DNA from 4 places in the Paenibacillus sp. FSL E2-0201 genome. Region 2 is predicted to be linked to each of the others. Evidence: predicted binding sites of a transcription regulator. Region 2 holds the regulator's gene; each other region holds the start of a gene.
What was found. The regulator LexA, encoded in region 2, represses DNA repair genes until DNA is damaged. The targets are predictions, from matches to a motif close to CGAACATATGTTCG.
Positions count from the first base shown of each region.

Region 1: NSU15_RS22810 (ImmA/IrrE family metallo-endopeptidase) is a predicted target of LexA. The motif match lies at 1,498-1,511, and genes of this name have one in related genera.
Region 3: addB (helicase-exonuclease AddAB subunit AddB) is a predicted target of LexA. The motif match lies at 1,468-1,481, and genes of this name have one in related genera.
Region 4: NSU15_RS22150 (YolD-like family protein) is a predicted target of LexA. The motif match lies at 1,617-1,630, and genes of this name have one in related genera.

Region 1 covers NZ_CP150154.1:5,045,398-5,048,580, reverse strand. The annotation lists gene NSU15_RS22825 (DUF3139 domain-containing protein) at 1-313, opposite strand, end outside; gene NSU15_RS22820 (hypothetical protein) at 391-561, shown strand; gene NSU15_RS22815 (hypothetical protein) at 685-876, opposite strand; gene NSU15_RS22810 (ImmA/IrrE family metallo-endopeptidase) at 926-1,459, opposite strand; gene NSU15_RS22805 (YjfB family protein) at 1,610-1,786, opposite strand; gene NSU15_RS22800 (hypothetical protein) at 1,937-2,083, shown strand; gene NSU15_RS22795 (NucA/NucB deoxyribonuclease domain-containing protein) at 2,163-2,588, opposite strand; gene NSU15_RS22790 (cytidine deaminase) at 2,696-3,112, shown strand.
Region 2 covers NZ_CP150154.1:3,688,097-3,691,279, reverse strand. The annotation lists gene NSU15_RS16680 (hypothetical protein) at 90-470, opposite strand; gene NSU15_RS16675 (L,D-transpeptidase) at 618-956, opposite strand; gene lexA (transcriptional repressor LexA) at 1,206-1,832, opposite strand; gene NSU15_RS16665 (LysM peptidoglycan-binding domain-containing protein) at 2,128-2,541, shown strand; gene NSU15_RS16660 (DUF896 domain-containing protein) at 2,651-2,860, shown strand; gene NSU15_RS16655 (hypothetical protein) at 2,910-3,183, shown strand, end outside.
Region 3 covers NZ_CP150154.1:5,172,463-5,175,645, forward strand. The annotation lists gene addB (helicase-exonuclease AddAB subunit AddB) at 1-1,337, opposite strand, end outside; gene NSU15_RS23405 (MerR family transcriptional regulator) at 2,159-2,953, opposite strand.
Region 4 covers NZ_CP150154.1:4,867,712-4,870,894, reverse strand. The annotation lists gene NSU15_RS22155 (DNA-directed RNA polymerase subunit alpha C-terminal domain-containing protein) at 757-1,134, opposite strand; gene NSU15_RS22150 (YolD-like family protein) at 1,728-2,030, shown strand; gene NSU15_RS22145 (AraC family transcriptional regulator) at 2,935-3,033, shown strand.

The sequences.
Region 1 (3,183 bases), 1.4 Mb from region 2:
TATGTTTATATGTATATTTTGGATCAGAACCTTTTACAGGAGCCATGCTGTATTGATAAATCAGATCCTTCTCTTTTCTATAAAAGTATCTTGCGTTAGGTTCATCTGCAAAGATAACCGTTGTGCTTACTACGGGAGCCTTACCAATCTGGGTATAGACTTTATAAAGATCTTCATTCTTATAATCTCTAGCATCTACCAGATAATGAATGATCTCATTGTTCATCTGATTTCGGAAGGAGTGAAGCGCTAAGGAAGCAACTCCATATACAATAATGAGAGTAACAAGAATTATTTTTGTTCTTTTCTTCATTAATTTCCTCCATTTAGATAAAATGTATATATTATAAGATAATATATTAGTTTACACATTAGAAGGGAGGAAAGAGGATGACGCAGCAAGAGGAAAAAATACAGGAGTTGGAGCGACGTATTAAGGTACTAGAGAATCATTCAAGTCCAAAACTGCCAGGGCTAAGAGTCTTATGGTTTATTATTTGGGGTGTTGTGGGTATATTCCTCATTCTAACTCTTATTGGTTTGATTCAATTTGTCGCATAACAGAGCTTATAATTACAAATAAGGCAGCAAATTTCCCGCCGATAGTTAAACCCGTGTAGGTAAAGAATTGCCTGGGTATACTATACTTGCTGCCTTTTTATTATGAGCTTACACAAATCATCTTCAGTCGTCTTTGGGTTCTTGCAATAAAATGGAGAAGGTCCCTGTTTCATGATCCACTTCAATCGACTCGATCCCAACAAAATCCGGAATTTCGGGGTGTACTGCATCTACGTTATAATCTGGATGAGTCATCAATAATTCAATTACTTTAATGGCTTCCATATCGTTCCCCCTTGCGAGAAATTCCATCATAATTATTAATGGTACTTCATTGCGACTACCCTTATTATCTCCGCAGTCATTATTGAATATGTGTTAATCGTTCTTCGTTTCTTCCCATCACGGCCAATAATTGCCCCTGAAAAACACGTCTTTGGATCTGATCAATCCGCTGTAAAGCCAGCTCGCTTGGCACTTGAAATTCTGCTGCAAGATAGCTAATGGCTTCCTCTCGTTGTTCTGGCAATTTCAAACGGGAGATCATGGAGTAGGGCATAGCTGCATAAAGAATAAAACGCTCGGATTCATCCTCCTGTGCCCGCGTAAAATGTTCTGGCATCAATATATGATTGGTACCATGGCGGAGCAGGTGACAGAGCTCGTGGAGAAACTCTAGCCGCTGCAGGCTAGCTGGAAGCCGGTTATCGATAAACATGGTGTACATCCCCGCTGATGCTTCGATACTCTTGCTTCTTACATCCAAATAATGAACCCAAATATTAAGCCGTTCTGCAATATAGGCAATCGAAATTTGCGAAGGCTGAGTAAGGTTTAGACGTTTGTATAAATCTTCCGTCCACTTCTCCAGTGCAGTCATTTGATAATAGGATTTCATGTTATCCACATCATTCACCTCATTCAAAATCAATTATAGGATCGTATGTTCGCATAAATGAACAAAAGAAAAGCCCGAAGGCTATGTAAAGTAAAAAAATATAAGGACACATAAGAACTAGTGTTCTTGTGTGTCCTTAGCATAATGCAATTAAACACTAATATCAAGTGTTTTTCCTAAATTCGGAGCAACGCTTTTCCCCAGCATTTCCACCATCGTTTGACTCTGGGTTTCAGCCTGATTTTTGGCTATATTCATGACCTGTATCCCCACATTCTGAGCTAAGGATGCTTGACTCATTGCCATTGATAATGCAGCTATATCCATATTGCACCTCCTTCGTGTATATCCTGTATATCGACTCTGTCCATTTAATTCATTAGGTGTTCGGCATTTTGTTTGCCAATTCGCCCAAACGGCTTATCTCCTTTTTACATATCTTGTGCTGTAGTCATTAATCATTAGGAGGAATTAAAAATGGGAATGGAACATTGTGGTTGTAACGTAGGTCCTGTAGTAAGCCCAGCAAACGTAGGTCCGGTGTGTAGTCCTTTTACTTCAACGGGAGCTATTCTGGTACTCTTCATCTTGCTGGTTATCATCACTAAAGCTTGCTTATTCTAAGCTAGCTGATGCACATTGTAGCCCCATCCGGTGTATACCGGATGGGGCTATTCTTTTGGAACATTGTTTACGAAGCTCGTTATTTGAACATAAATTCTACGCGGGTTCCATCCGCATAATCTTCTAGCTGATTACCAACCCAGCTTCCTGCACCGCGATTATCTTTTGGCGTTATGTATTCAATGTCGGCCCCTTCGCCGCCTTCATCACACATGGCCATGGGCCATTCGTCGCGGTCGTAGCCTTTTTTGGTAGGGATCCCTCTTAAGGATTCTTTGCGGTTCTCTTCAGCCTGCTCACGGTTAATGGTACATGTGGCAGACTCCCCTTTGGCAATCGCATCCTGAATATGCTTGGCGGTCTCAGGATAACGATCTGATGGGAAGATGAGCTGAACAACTTCTGAATCGGATGTGGGGGATGCCGGGTCTTCGTTCTGTTCATACCAGTAACCGCCCAAAGCGAGTAACACAACAATGATGAGACTGGTGAGTAATTTCTGTATTTTCAAATCTGCTCCTCCTTTTTTGGAACTTAAAATAGTATATCTTATATCATAATGCAGTGCGATTTAATATACTTAGGAAAAATAAGAGGAGGACGGAATTGGATATGGAGTATTTAATTACGATTGAGGATCAGACGCTTATAGCCTCTGCTGAAGATATTATTACTAGACGTTATGAATGGGAAAGACACCATGTTGGAGCGGCGCTCCGTACGAAGACGGGGGAGATCTTTACAGCGGTACATGTAGAAGCTAGCATGGGGCGGATTACAGTTTGTGCGGAGGCGATGGTGATTGGAAAAGCGATATCTGAAGGCTACAAGGAATTTGATACGATTGTTGCCGTAAGGCATTCTGATCCGGATAGCGGGGAAAGAGAGATTAAAGTAGTCTCTCCCTGCGGGATGTGCCGTGAGTTAATTGCTGATTACGGGAAGGATTGCAAAGTTATTGTATCTGAGGAAGGCCGGTTAGCCAAATATGATATTACCGAATTACTACCGCTGAGATATACGAGGTAGTTTGGAATAAAGGAGCCCTAGGCTCCTTTTTTTGTTGAGCCGTGAATTTATTCAGCAGTTCCTTACACTGT
Region 2 (3,183 bases):
AAAAAAAGCACCCAGAGATCCGCCTTTAATGCATGCTTGGGCAGTTACTGAGTGCTTAGGTGAGAGTTATTAATGTAAATATGTCAAAATTATAAGAAATTGAAAGCCGTAATTTGATCGGTATACACAATTAGCTGCTTGTATTCGATCGATGACTCATAGTTAGCATAGGGTCTTACAGAAACATCATTAAGGACTACAAAGTTATAGCTGAAATTTTTATCGGGATGTTCCGCACCTAAATAAGATATGTATTCATCTACAATGACATCATCCATTAGAGATTTTAAGTCAAAAACATCCTCTTTATTGGAGGCGGAAGGGGAGATCGTCCCTTGAATACTGCCAAATGAAGTGAGTAGATTTACTTTTTTTCCACTAGCTTGATCGTTATTTAACAATAATCCTGAGAGTTTAACAAGTGCATCGACTTTAAAATCGACGAGGGTTCTTATTTTGGAGTTGTTCAAAACCAGACACTTCCTTTCTATTTGAAATCCTGTTAACATTATTCGACATATAACCACATAATTCCTATTACGCCATTAAAAAAACTTAAATACAAACACACCCCATTCATTGAACCATGAGTGAGGTGTGTTTATTTATGGATAGATTTAATTCCTGATCGTTACTTGTGTTCCAATCGGAACAATCGCAGCTAGTGCTAGCATATCCGCATTGTACATCCGAATACAACCGTGGGAAACTTCGTGACCTATCGAGGAGTGATCATTATTTCCATGTATTCCATAGTGAGGCTTAGATAGACCCATCCAAAAGACCCCAAATGGACCACCTGGATCGGGTTCTTTGTTAATAATAGTGAAGTCACCCAAGGGTGATTGGGTTAACATTTTACCGATTCCGACGGGGAAACCTCTGATCACAATGTTGTTATCAAGAAGATACAGCATACGCTGGGTCAGATCTACAATAATTCGGTAATTTGGCATTGCGCAACACTCCTTTCTAATAGGATATGAGCAGAAAGCCTAAACGGTTATTAATAGAAAATGGCCATTTTAGCGTATGCGAACGCGTGTTCTAGTATGGATAATTTGAGTTAGAAAACAAAAAAAGGCTGTTCCACATTTGTGGAACAGCCTTTGATATTACAGTAAACAGTATCATTATGCTTCTCGTAGAAACGGATACCGTCCTTTAATGGACGGTATCCGTTTTGGCTTGGTAGGAGTGCATACTTAGTGGATATCTCGAAATAATCCGATAACTCTGCCGAGAATGGTCACACGATTAAGGCGAAGAGGCTCGTACGCCGGATTCTCCGGCTGAAGACGTATATGATCACGTTCTTTATAAAAGGTCTTAACGGTTGCTTCATCTTCTTCGGTCATAGCAACAACGATATCTCCGTTATCAGCTGTCTGTTGTTGACGGACAATAACATAGTCACCATTCATTATCCCAGCTTCGACCATACTGTCACCTTGAACCGATAACATAAATACTTTGTTATCTCCAACATAGTGAGTTGGAAGCGGGAAGTAGTCTTCAATATTCTCAGTAGCAGTGATAGGAACCCCGGCGGTAACCTTACCTACGACAGGAATGCGTGCGACGGTTTGTGCGAAATGATGGACATTCTCGGAATCCTCTTGGCCAAGCAATTCTATTGCACGTGGCTTCGTTGGATCTCGACGGATAAGTCCCTTCTTCTCTAGCCGATCCAAATGACCGTGAACTGTGGAGCTGGAAGCAAGACCAACAGCTTCTCCAATCTCCCGAACGGAAGGAGGATAACCCTTGCTGCGGACTTCGCTACGTATAAATTCCAGGATCGCCAGCTGGCGACTTGAAATCTTTGACATTGGAATCAACCCCATATAGTAATGTTTGGGAAAATTATAACATAGAACTACCGTTCGCACAAACATAAGTTCTAACTATTATAAATATTAATTCGAAAGAGTTAATAAATGGTAGTCTCGTATTGATAAAGCGAACTTTAAAACAATGATCAGCTGGATTCTTTTTAAAGATGATAGGATGATTTTCTCTTTTCGAAAAAAAGAGAACAATTGTTCTGAAATAGTATTGAACAAAACACATGTTCGTGTTATTATTATTTCGAAAGTAAGAACAAGTGTTTGGAGGATGATATTCATGTTAAAATACAGTACATACCGTAGCATCTACGATAAAGCCCCCGTGGTTGAATCTATAGGACATAATCCTGTTACCCGTTATTCAGCTCAGATTAAAGAGATTACAGCGCTTTTGCTTGAAGGATTGATGTGTTTGTTCCGGAGAGATTTTGTTATTAAACTTACATTGATCATTGTGCTCGTACTATCAGGACTCACAGTAGTAGGTAATGTATTTGCAGGATCTACTACTTTAATGAAGGATGAGAAGCGCGTAGTGGTTGAACGCGGAGATACACTTTGGAGTATTGCTCTTGAGAATAAACCATCGGATATGAAGACGGCTGTATATATAGAAGGAATTAAAAAATCCAATGGCATTAAAGGCAGTCAGATTAATGCTGGAGATATTCTCAGTTTACCTATTTATTAATATTCTAAGAACATAATAGAAGGACATAAAGAGCTTGCAGGGAGTAAACCTTGACAAGCTCTTTTTCTCATGGCAGAGTTAGAATTAATTTATATGGGGAGGGAAAGTTTTGAACATTGATGAGTTGGTCGCGCGTATTAACGAATTGGCACGCAAACAGAAGAGCGTAGGCCTTAATCAAGAGGAAACGGCGGAACGCGCCAAGCTTCGTGAAATCTATTTGGGGAATATTCGCAATAACTTCCGAGCACAATTGAATACGATTGAATTGGTCGATAATGATGAGCATGAACAAGGTAACAAGGGGCTTAAGCATTAACACCCTGTTCCTTTTCATAGATACTACTGGATGACTAGGGGGAACGCATATGGCCCGTTCTTGGGAAAGAATGGTTCAACGTAACACACAGCAAATTAACAAGCAAAGAAAGAAACAGGGGAAGGAAACGATTTACGCATCAAAATCCAAATCTCCTGGCAAGAACAGTGAAACCTTTAAAGGCCGTAACATTGCATTTCCAGTAGTGTTATTAGTACTTGGTACTATGTTTTGGATGATTGGTTCGGTGGATCAGGCCAAAGGCAATGGTATGCTGATGAATTGGCTAGGAGTCGTTTTGTACTACTTACTAGCGGCACTTC
Region 3 (3,183 bases), 1.5 Mb from region 2:
GTCCAGCGATACCCTTGAATTCCACAAGCCAGCACATAATTCTCTAAATCATCCATATCCTCACGCGTAATACTACCGTCCAGCGGAAGCAAAAGCTCTGTCTTTACGCAGCGGAAAACATCCTCGAAGCGCCAGCGTCGACGCACTATATCCAATGCGGAACGTACAAACTCTACCAATGGATGATGCAGCTCATTTACCTTCTGGTCCAGAAAAAATGGCACTCCATAATCTTGGAACAACGGTTTAATCAGCTGTTCGTAATCTCCAATATTACGCATTAATACGGCCATTTCACCATATTTTGCACCTTCATCTCGTGCCAGCCTGATCATTTCACGCAGCGCTCCCTCAACCTCTGCTCTGTGAGAAACTGCTGCACCTATAGATATTGCTTCATTTGCCAGTTCATCTGCACCAAACCAGACCTTTCGACGGTCATATCCCCTTTCGAGATGAGCAAGAGCAGGACTTTCTTCAAAACGCGGAAGAACCGCTGGCTCCAAAAGCTCGTCCCACACATCCATGCCCAGCTCTTCAGCTATTCCACGCAGTTTAATGTAAGTAACCGCAGTTGGGTGAAATAATTCAAGCTCATTCAACTGATCTCCATAGGGATAAGAGCGATCAAGTGTAAGTGAGACGGTCAACTTCGATGCTTGCTGCATTAATTCTCTAAGCACTACGAATTCCTGCGGGGTAAAGCCATGGAACCCATCTACCCAAATCTCCGCTCCACGAATGTAGGCGGAATCAGGAATATGCTCAGCTAGTTCCGCTAAACGATCCTCTTCATCGATGTAGAGACGCGACATCTCCTTCTCTAAATCGCTGAATACCACCTGTAAATCATCTAGCTTTCCTTCAAGAATAGGGCTTCTTGCAATAGCGCCTCGCATTGCAGACAACTGTTCCTCTAAATCAGTGGAAGCCAAGCAACAACGCTTCATCTCCGTATGCAGTTGATTCAGCCGTTCCACAAAACCCGGTCTGTCTGCTGAGGCACCGAACAATTTTAGTTCCTCTTTGCGACGGCGGATAATTTTATAAATTAACATCTTTTTGCCTTCTTCACTGATAGGCAGGCTAGCGCTACCCCCAGTTTCCTGTTTCACCCGATAGGCAAGCCGAGAAAAGCTTAGTGTCTGCGCCCGAATGCTCCCCTTCACATTCCCTACGGTGAGAAGCCCCCGTTCTGCTCCAAAAGAACCTTGCTCCGGTACTAGAATAATGATCGGTGCGCCAAGAGGTTCCTGCTCTAATGAAGAAGAGATAGACTCCCATATTTTTGTTGTCTTGCCACTGCCTGAGCGGCCTAGTAAAAAGGTTACCGACATAAATGATAGACTCCTTCCGTAGCGGAGAAAATGTATATGATACAAGGTGAAATACTCACCGTGTGATGATGTTCAAATGAAAAAGTTCAGTCGTTCCTCGTCCCATCAGTATAGCATAACTGCACAAATCAGAACATGCGTTTGCTAGTATTTTCTAATGATTTACAATAAAAAAGCTACGAAATAAACAGCAACTAACGTATTTTGTTGACTTGCTGTTTAGTATTTCTAGTTTGTTAATACCCGGTGCGCAACATTCGATACTTTCTGTTTGGAGCGTAGAGTTAAGGTTCGGGTTTCAACACTCAACATTTTCGCTTCTGCTAGCTACATTAATTACTTGTGGGCTCAGGAGTCGTTATTCATGAAATTTCGTGCTGTTTTTGCAACTTTTCGGACTCCAGTGAAGCTATTCGTCGCGAAAGTCCCCCATCTCGGCTAGTTTGAGGTCAATAGCGCCTTTGGAGTCCGCAACGGTCAAAATCTAGGCTTTCTTCGCTGTTTAGTTTCGTTTGAGTCCTATAGCAACTTCTTCCCTATGAACACTCTAAAGACTGGAGTCGTTGATTTAACGCCGTTTTTGAATTGAAAAATCGTTAGCTTTTGAAAAATAAGTCTTAGACTGCCGCTGTTATCGTTGAACTAACGCATACTAATCCTAAGAGGCTTATAGAGTTAATCTGCCAGTTAGGTTAATAGATAACATTGAACTATAGTTAAATATTTATCTAATCGGCGAAGTATAACGTTCTTGTCCTCAGTCAGGGGCAAGAAACGTGATTCCTTAATCAAAAAAAGCCGCTAAATTAGCGACTTTCAATCTAACATGTGCGTTTCTTAATGAACAGTTGTATCTGATAATCCCACTGCAATATTCCAGTCACAATAATGTTATGAAGAACAAAATCTGGACACACATCGTATTCCGTCTTCGCCCTTTCAAGTAACTTTTGTAATACAGCATCCTTATTCTCTTCGGTACAAATTGCACACAGATAGTCCCCTTCTGGTAGTACAGTCAGCCCCTCTAAAGACGGATATTTCAAGCAAACAGCAAATAATCGTGTTATTCCTTCAGTCGTGAACATTCCTGCCATATCTTCAAACAGAAATTCTGAATGTAGAGACGTTTCAATTTGTTGATAGAAATGTCTGTGATAGTCCCATAAATTCTTAAGTGTGGGGCTTTCCATTTTATTCGAAAGCATAATTACCCTTTCCTCTATATGTCTGACAAAGTAATTTTCACTTTGACTATAACCGTCGTGGAACTTATTTTCATAATGTAGATAGGCACGTTTAATTTTCGATTTTGCATACTGTAGACGAGCAATTTTATCGTCTGCTCTTTTTTCTGCTTGTTTTAGAAATGCAATTACTTTAGAGAGATCATTCTGCTGCAAAATATCTTTAATATCCATTAAAGTAAGATCCATTGCTTTAAGCAGTTCAATGGTTTGCAGCTTTACGAGCTCCTGCTCGGAATAGTATCGATATCCCGATAATTCATCTTTATGGCATGGCTTGACTAATCCAATACGATCATAGTGCCGCAAGGTCTCAGTGGTCATCTCTACGATCTCTGCTGCTTGCTTAATTGTAAAATAGTTCTTCATATCTACCCTCTTGACCTTTTTGTAACACAAAAGTTTATGATGATTAAAACATATGCGACTGATAAACGCAACGAAATACAAAATGAATTTATTACCAGAAAGGAAGGCAAACATGAAGAACTAAACCATGTATCAAAGGATTATCAAACATTTATTGCTGTCTATGCAGTCATATTGGTATGGTTGGCTGACAGATCCTACTTTAGTGACTATCATTTTGTGTATTTATT
Region 4 (3,183 bases), 1.2 Mb from region 2:
CGTATTTTGGCCCCAGAAATTGACGTAAAGCAGTCAGTTTTCGGTTTCTGCAATGCGTTTAATCCAGTTCAGGACAACGAGCGTAATTTCTTCCGCCGTGCTGGAGAAATTTATCCGTGAATATTTGGAGATGAGCAGGGAACCGTTGTTGGCCGGACTGGATTTCTTTGAGGAGGTGTTGGCCCTTCGGTAGCCTACGCTCCTCCGCATACGGCGATCCGCAACGCTTTGTACACGAAAGGGAGGCTTTTTTCGGAAATACCGGTTTATTAACGGCGTTAGCATCGATGGTCCCCGCGACTTCCATGATGCGCACAGGTGGATTCACGCGGTCTGGGAGTCCAAGTGAATAAGGGCAAAAACCGCATACGGTGGTACAGGGTTGAGTTCAACATCCTTATAGTGCTTCACTGGGGGGACTTTATCAAGGCCAGGGAACTAGTCAATTCTATAAGCGGAGAGGTAACAGCCAGTCGCGGACCTTGTCCGCTTCTTTGATAAGAATACACTAACTGTGTATAACGCTCCAGATGTAGCACTATGCTGGCGCTGGAGCAGAATGGGAATGACTATCCCTGCGACTGCTATATTCATGATGCATGGAAACTCGCAATGTGGCCAAACACAGGTCTATGGAGTTGTGCCGCTTCCCCTCTTTTTGCTCATTTCAAAGTGGTGTAATGACCGATGCTCATCGTTTTTGATACTTAGACCAGTAATGTTACCACCGACCCTAAGTTTTACGGGTTAATTTTTTTAAATATTAATACCTAACTCAAGGAGCTGCTCTTTAATGAGAGGCTCCTGTATTATCAGTTCTATTTCATCTCGTAATCCTTGTTCAAGAGTCTTCGTTTCCAGAATCAACTCAGGTTTATGAGAAATAGTTTCTAGTAAATTTAATAATATAAGCAGCCCTTTTTTTCCGAAATTCCGATTTTGAGTTAGTTCCTTCATGGTACTGTTAACTACATCATCAATTGTCATATATTCGTTTTCCAAGAGTGAATTAAGAATTCTGGAAATGCCTTTATTGGACGTATTTGAGGAAGCGATTCGCAAAAAATGGATAGGAAAAGAATAGAAGACTTTAGGGACTGGAAAAAGAAATTTTAAGGATACATTCTGGTTCATCTATTTCCTCCATTCTAAAGTTGTCCGTACTAATTGGTATATTAGACTTATTAAGTATCTATAGTTTAAACCTTATGATTAGTATTTAATCGTTAATTATGGTAGTAAATATTACGAATTAAAGACGGAGAATGAATTAATGACTCACTTGACAATTTAGTACTGTAGGCAAAAATCAGATAGAATGGAACAACTCGTACACAAATTCATTAACAAATTAGGTAGATAAATGAGAGGGTAAGCATAAACTATAAATTTGAATTAACACTATTTTGTTAGATGTGGATTGAATCATCCCGAAATCTAAGCTGTCAGTCTTAAGAAGGAAGTACAATGTTTAAAGATTGTAGATCGGGTAAAGTAAAGACTGTACACTCTTTGTTGAGTTTGCAGTCTTTGTTTTGTCTTATTAAAGATTAATTTAATTATCTCTCATACTATTAAGTTGATTATTGCTAAGAGATGTTCACTTATATATAATACAAACAAATATTCTTTAGTGAGTTCATAATAATTAATGATAGTCCTCTACATATTCTTGTTCATAGATATGTTTTGCTGGACTTCTGTATAAATTATCAGGAGGACAATAAATGATAAGAAAAGTAGATAAAAATTTATTAAAGAAAGTAAAATGTCAAGTTGGTAATAAAAGTATTGTAGTACGATCAAAACCACAACTTTCTGTGGTTGAATTACAAGTAATTATTTGCGCTATAAATAAATCTATTGAAGATCATAGCCCCTTATGGTTAAAAGTATTTTATACAAATTATGATAGAGTGCTACACGGTATTGTAATGACTGCTGATTATCAACTGCAACAAATTGAATTTAGAAATATTAGGGATCAATCAGAATGGGTGAAAATAGAAAATATCTTAAATATTATTTGAACAGCAGTTAGAGGATATGTGGTCAATTTAAGGGATTAAAGGAAGGGTAATGGCGGTTAATGGATCAAAAGATAGATCATTGAAATTTGTCAAGGATAAAGAAAGTAATCAAAAATATATTAATCTGGAGTATGAGGAACTAGTTGCGCATTTCAGGTCGAATTAATGTATGAAAATAGTTAACATTTGGAGAAGAGTTATGAGTTTGCTAAAGGTTATATTTCACATGATGAATTATTTAGTTCCAAAGGGTTAACGAGTGTAGTTGAGAAGAAAATAAAGAAATTGATATCTAACGTTATAATAATTTTTAAGCTGAGTATTTTGCACTAAGTCCTTGTTACACAACGGTTTTTCGAGCATAAAAAAAGGATTTCACCCCAACTTGGAGAAGTTTTTTGGTAACGACACCAAAACACTCAGAGGAGGAAGTCCCCTTTGTATATTCTCCAAGAAAGTCTCTTTTCCTTTGATGAGCTTCAAATAAAAGGATCGAAAGAGCGATTGCCCTCTTGTTCAGCGGACTGGACTTACGGTCGTATGCGAGACAATTGAGTAATCCTTCACCGCGCAGACTAGAGTTTGACCTTCGCTTACATTACCAATGTGAACTTCGGCTGGACATGCCCGCTCCTTCGATTTCTACGTTAAGCAGTATTTGCCGAGCGACTCGCAAAAAACTTGTCATGCAGTTGTTTGAGGATCTTGTCTCTCAGTGACAAGAAGCAGGAATCGTGGTCGGAATTCATGTCGCAATCGAAAGCGCAGCCATTCACGCCTACGAGAAAAAAACCTATGCGAAAAAGCGAACTCACCGGCAATGCCAACTGGGGAGTTAAACTCGATACGTTTGGCAACAAAGTCAAGTGGTTGGCTATAAGCTGCATCCGGCCATCGATACGATATCGCCCAAAGAGTCGGCTACGAAAGCACGTCTTATTTTATTTCCCTATTTCTAAAGAACCAAGGCGTTACCCCTAACGAGTATAGGAAGAGTCTGTGAGTGCGCCAGCACTTCAGTACGGTAATATGAAATAAAAGTCACTTTCCCTTACGAATAATAAACTTGCGATATGGATATTCGCCCCTCTGCTTTTTACAATTAGGCATGTAATATAACTCAGCACATGTGAGGGGCTTCATCCATCAAGGC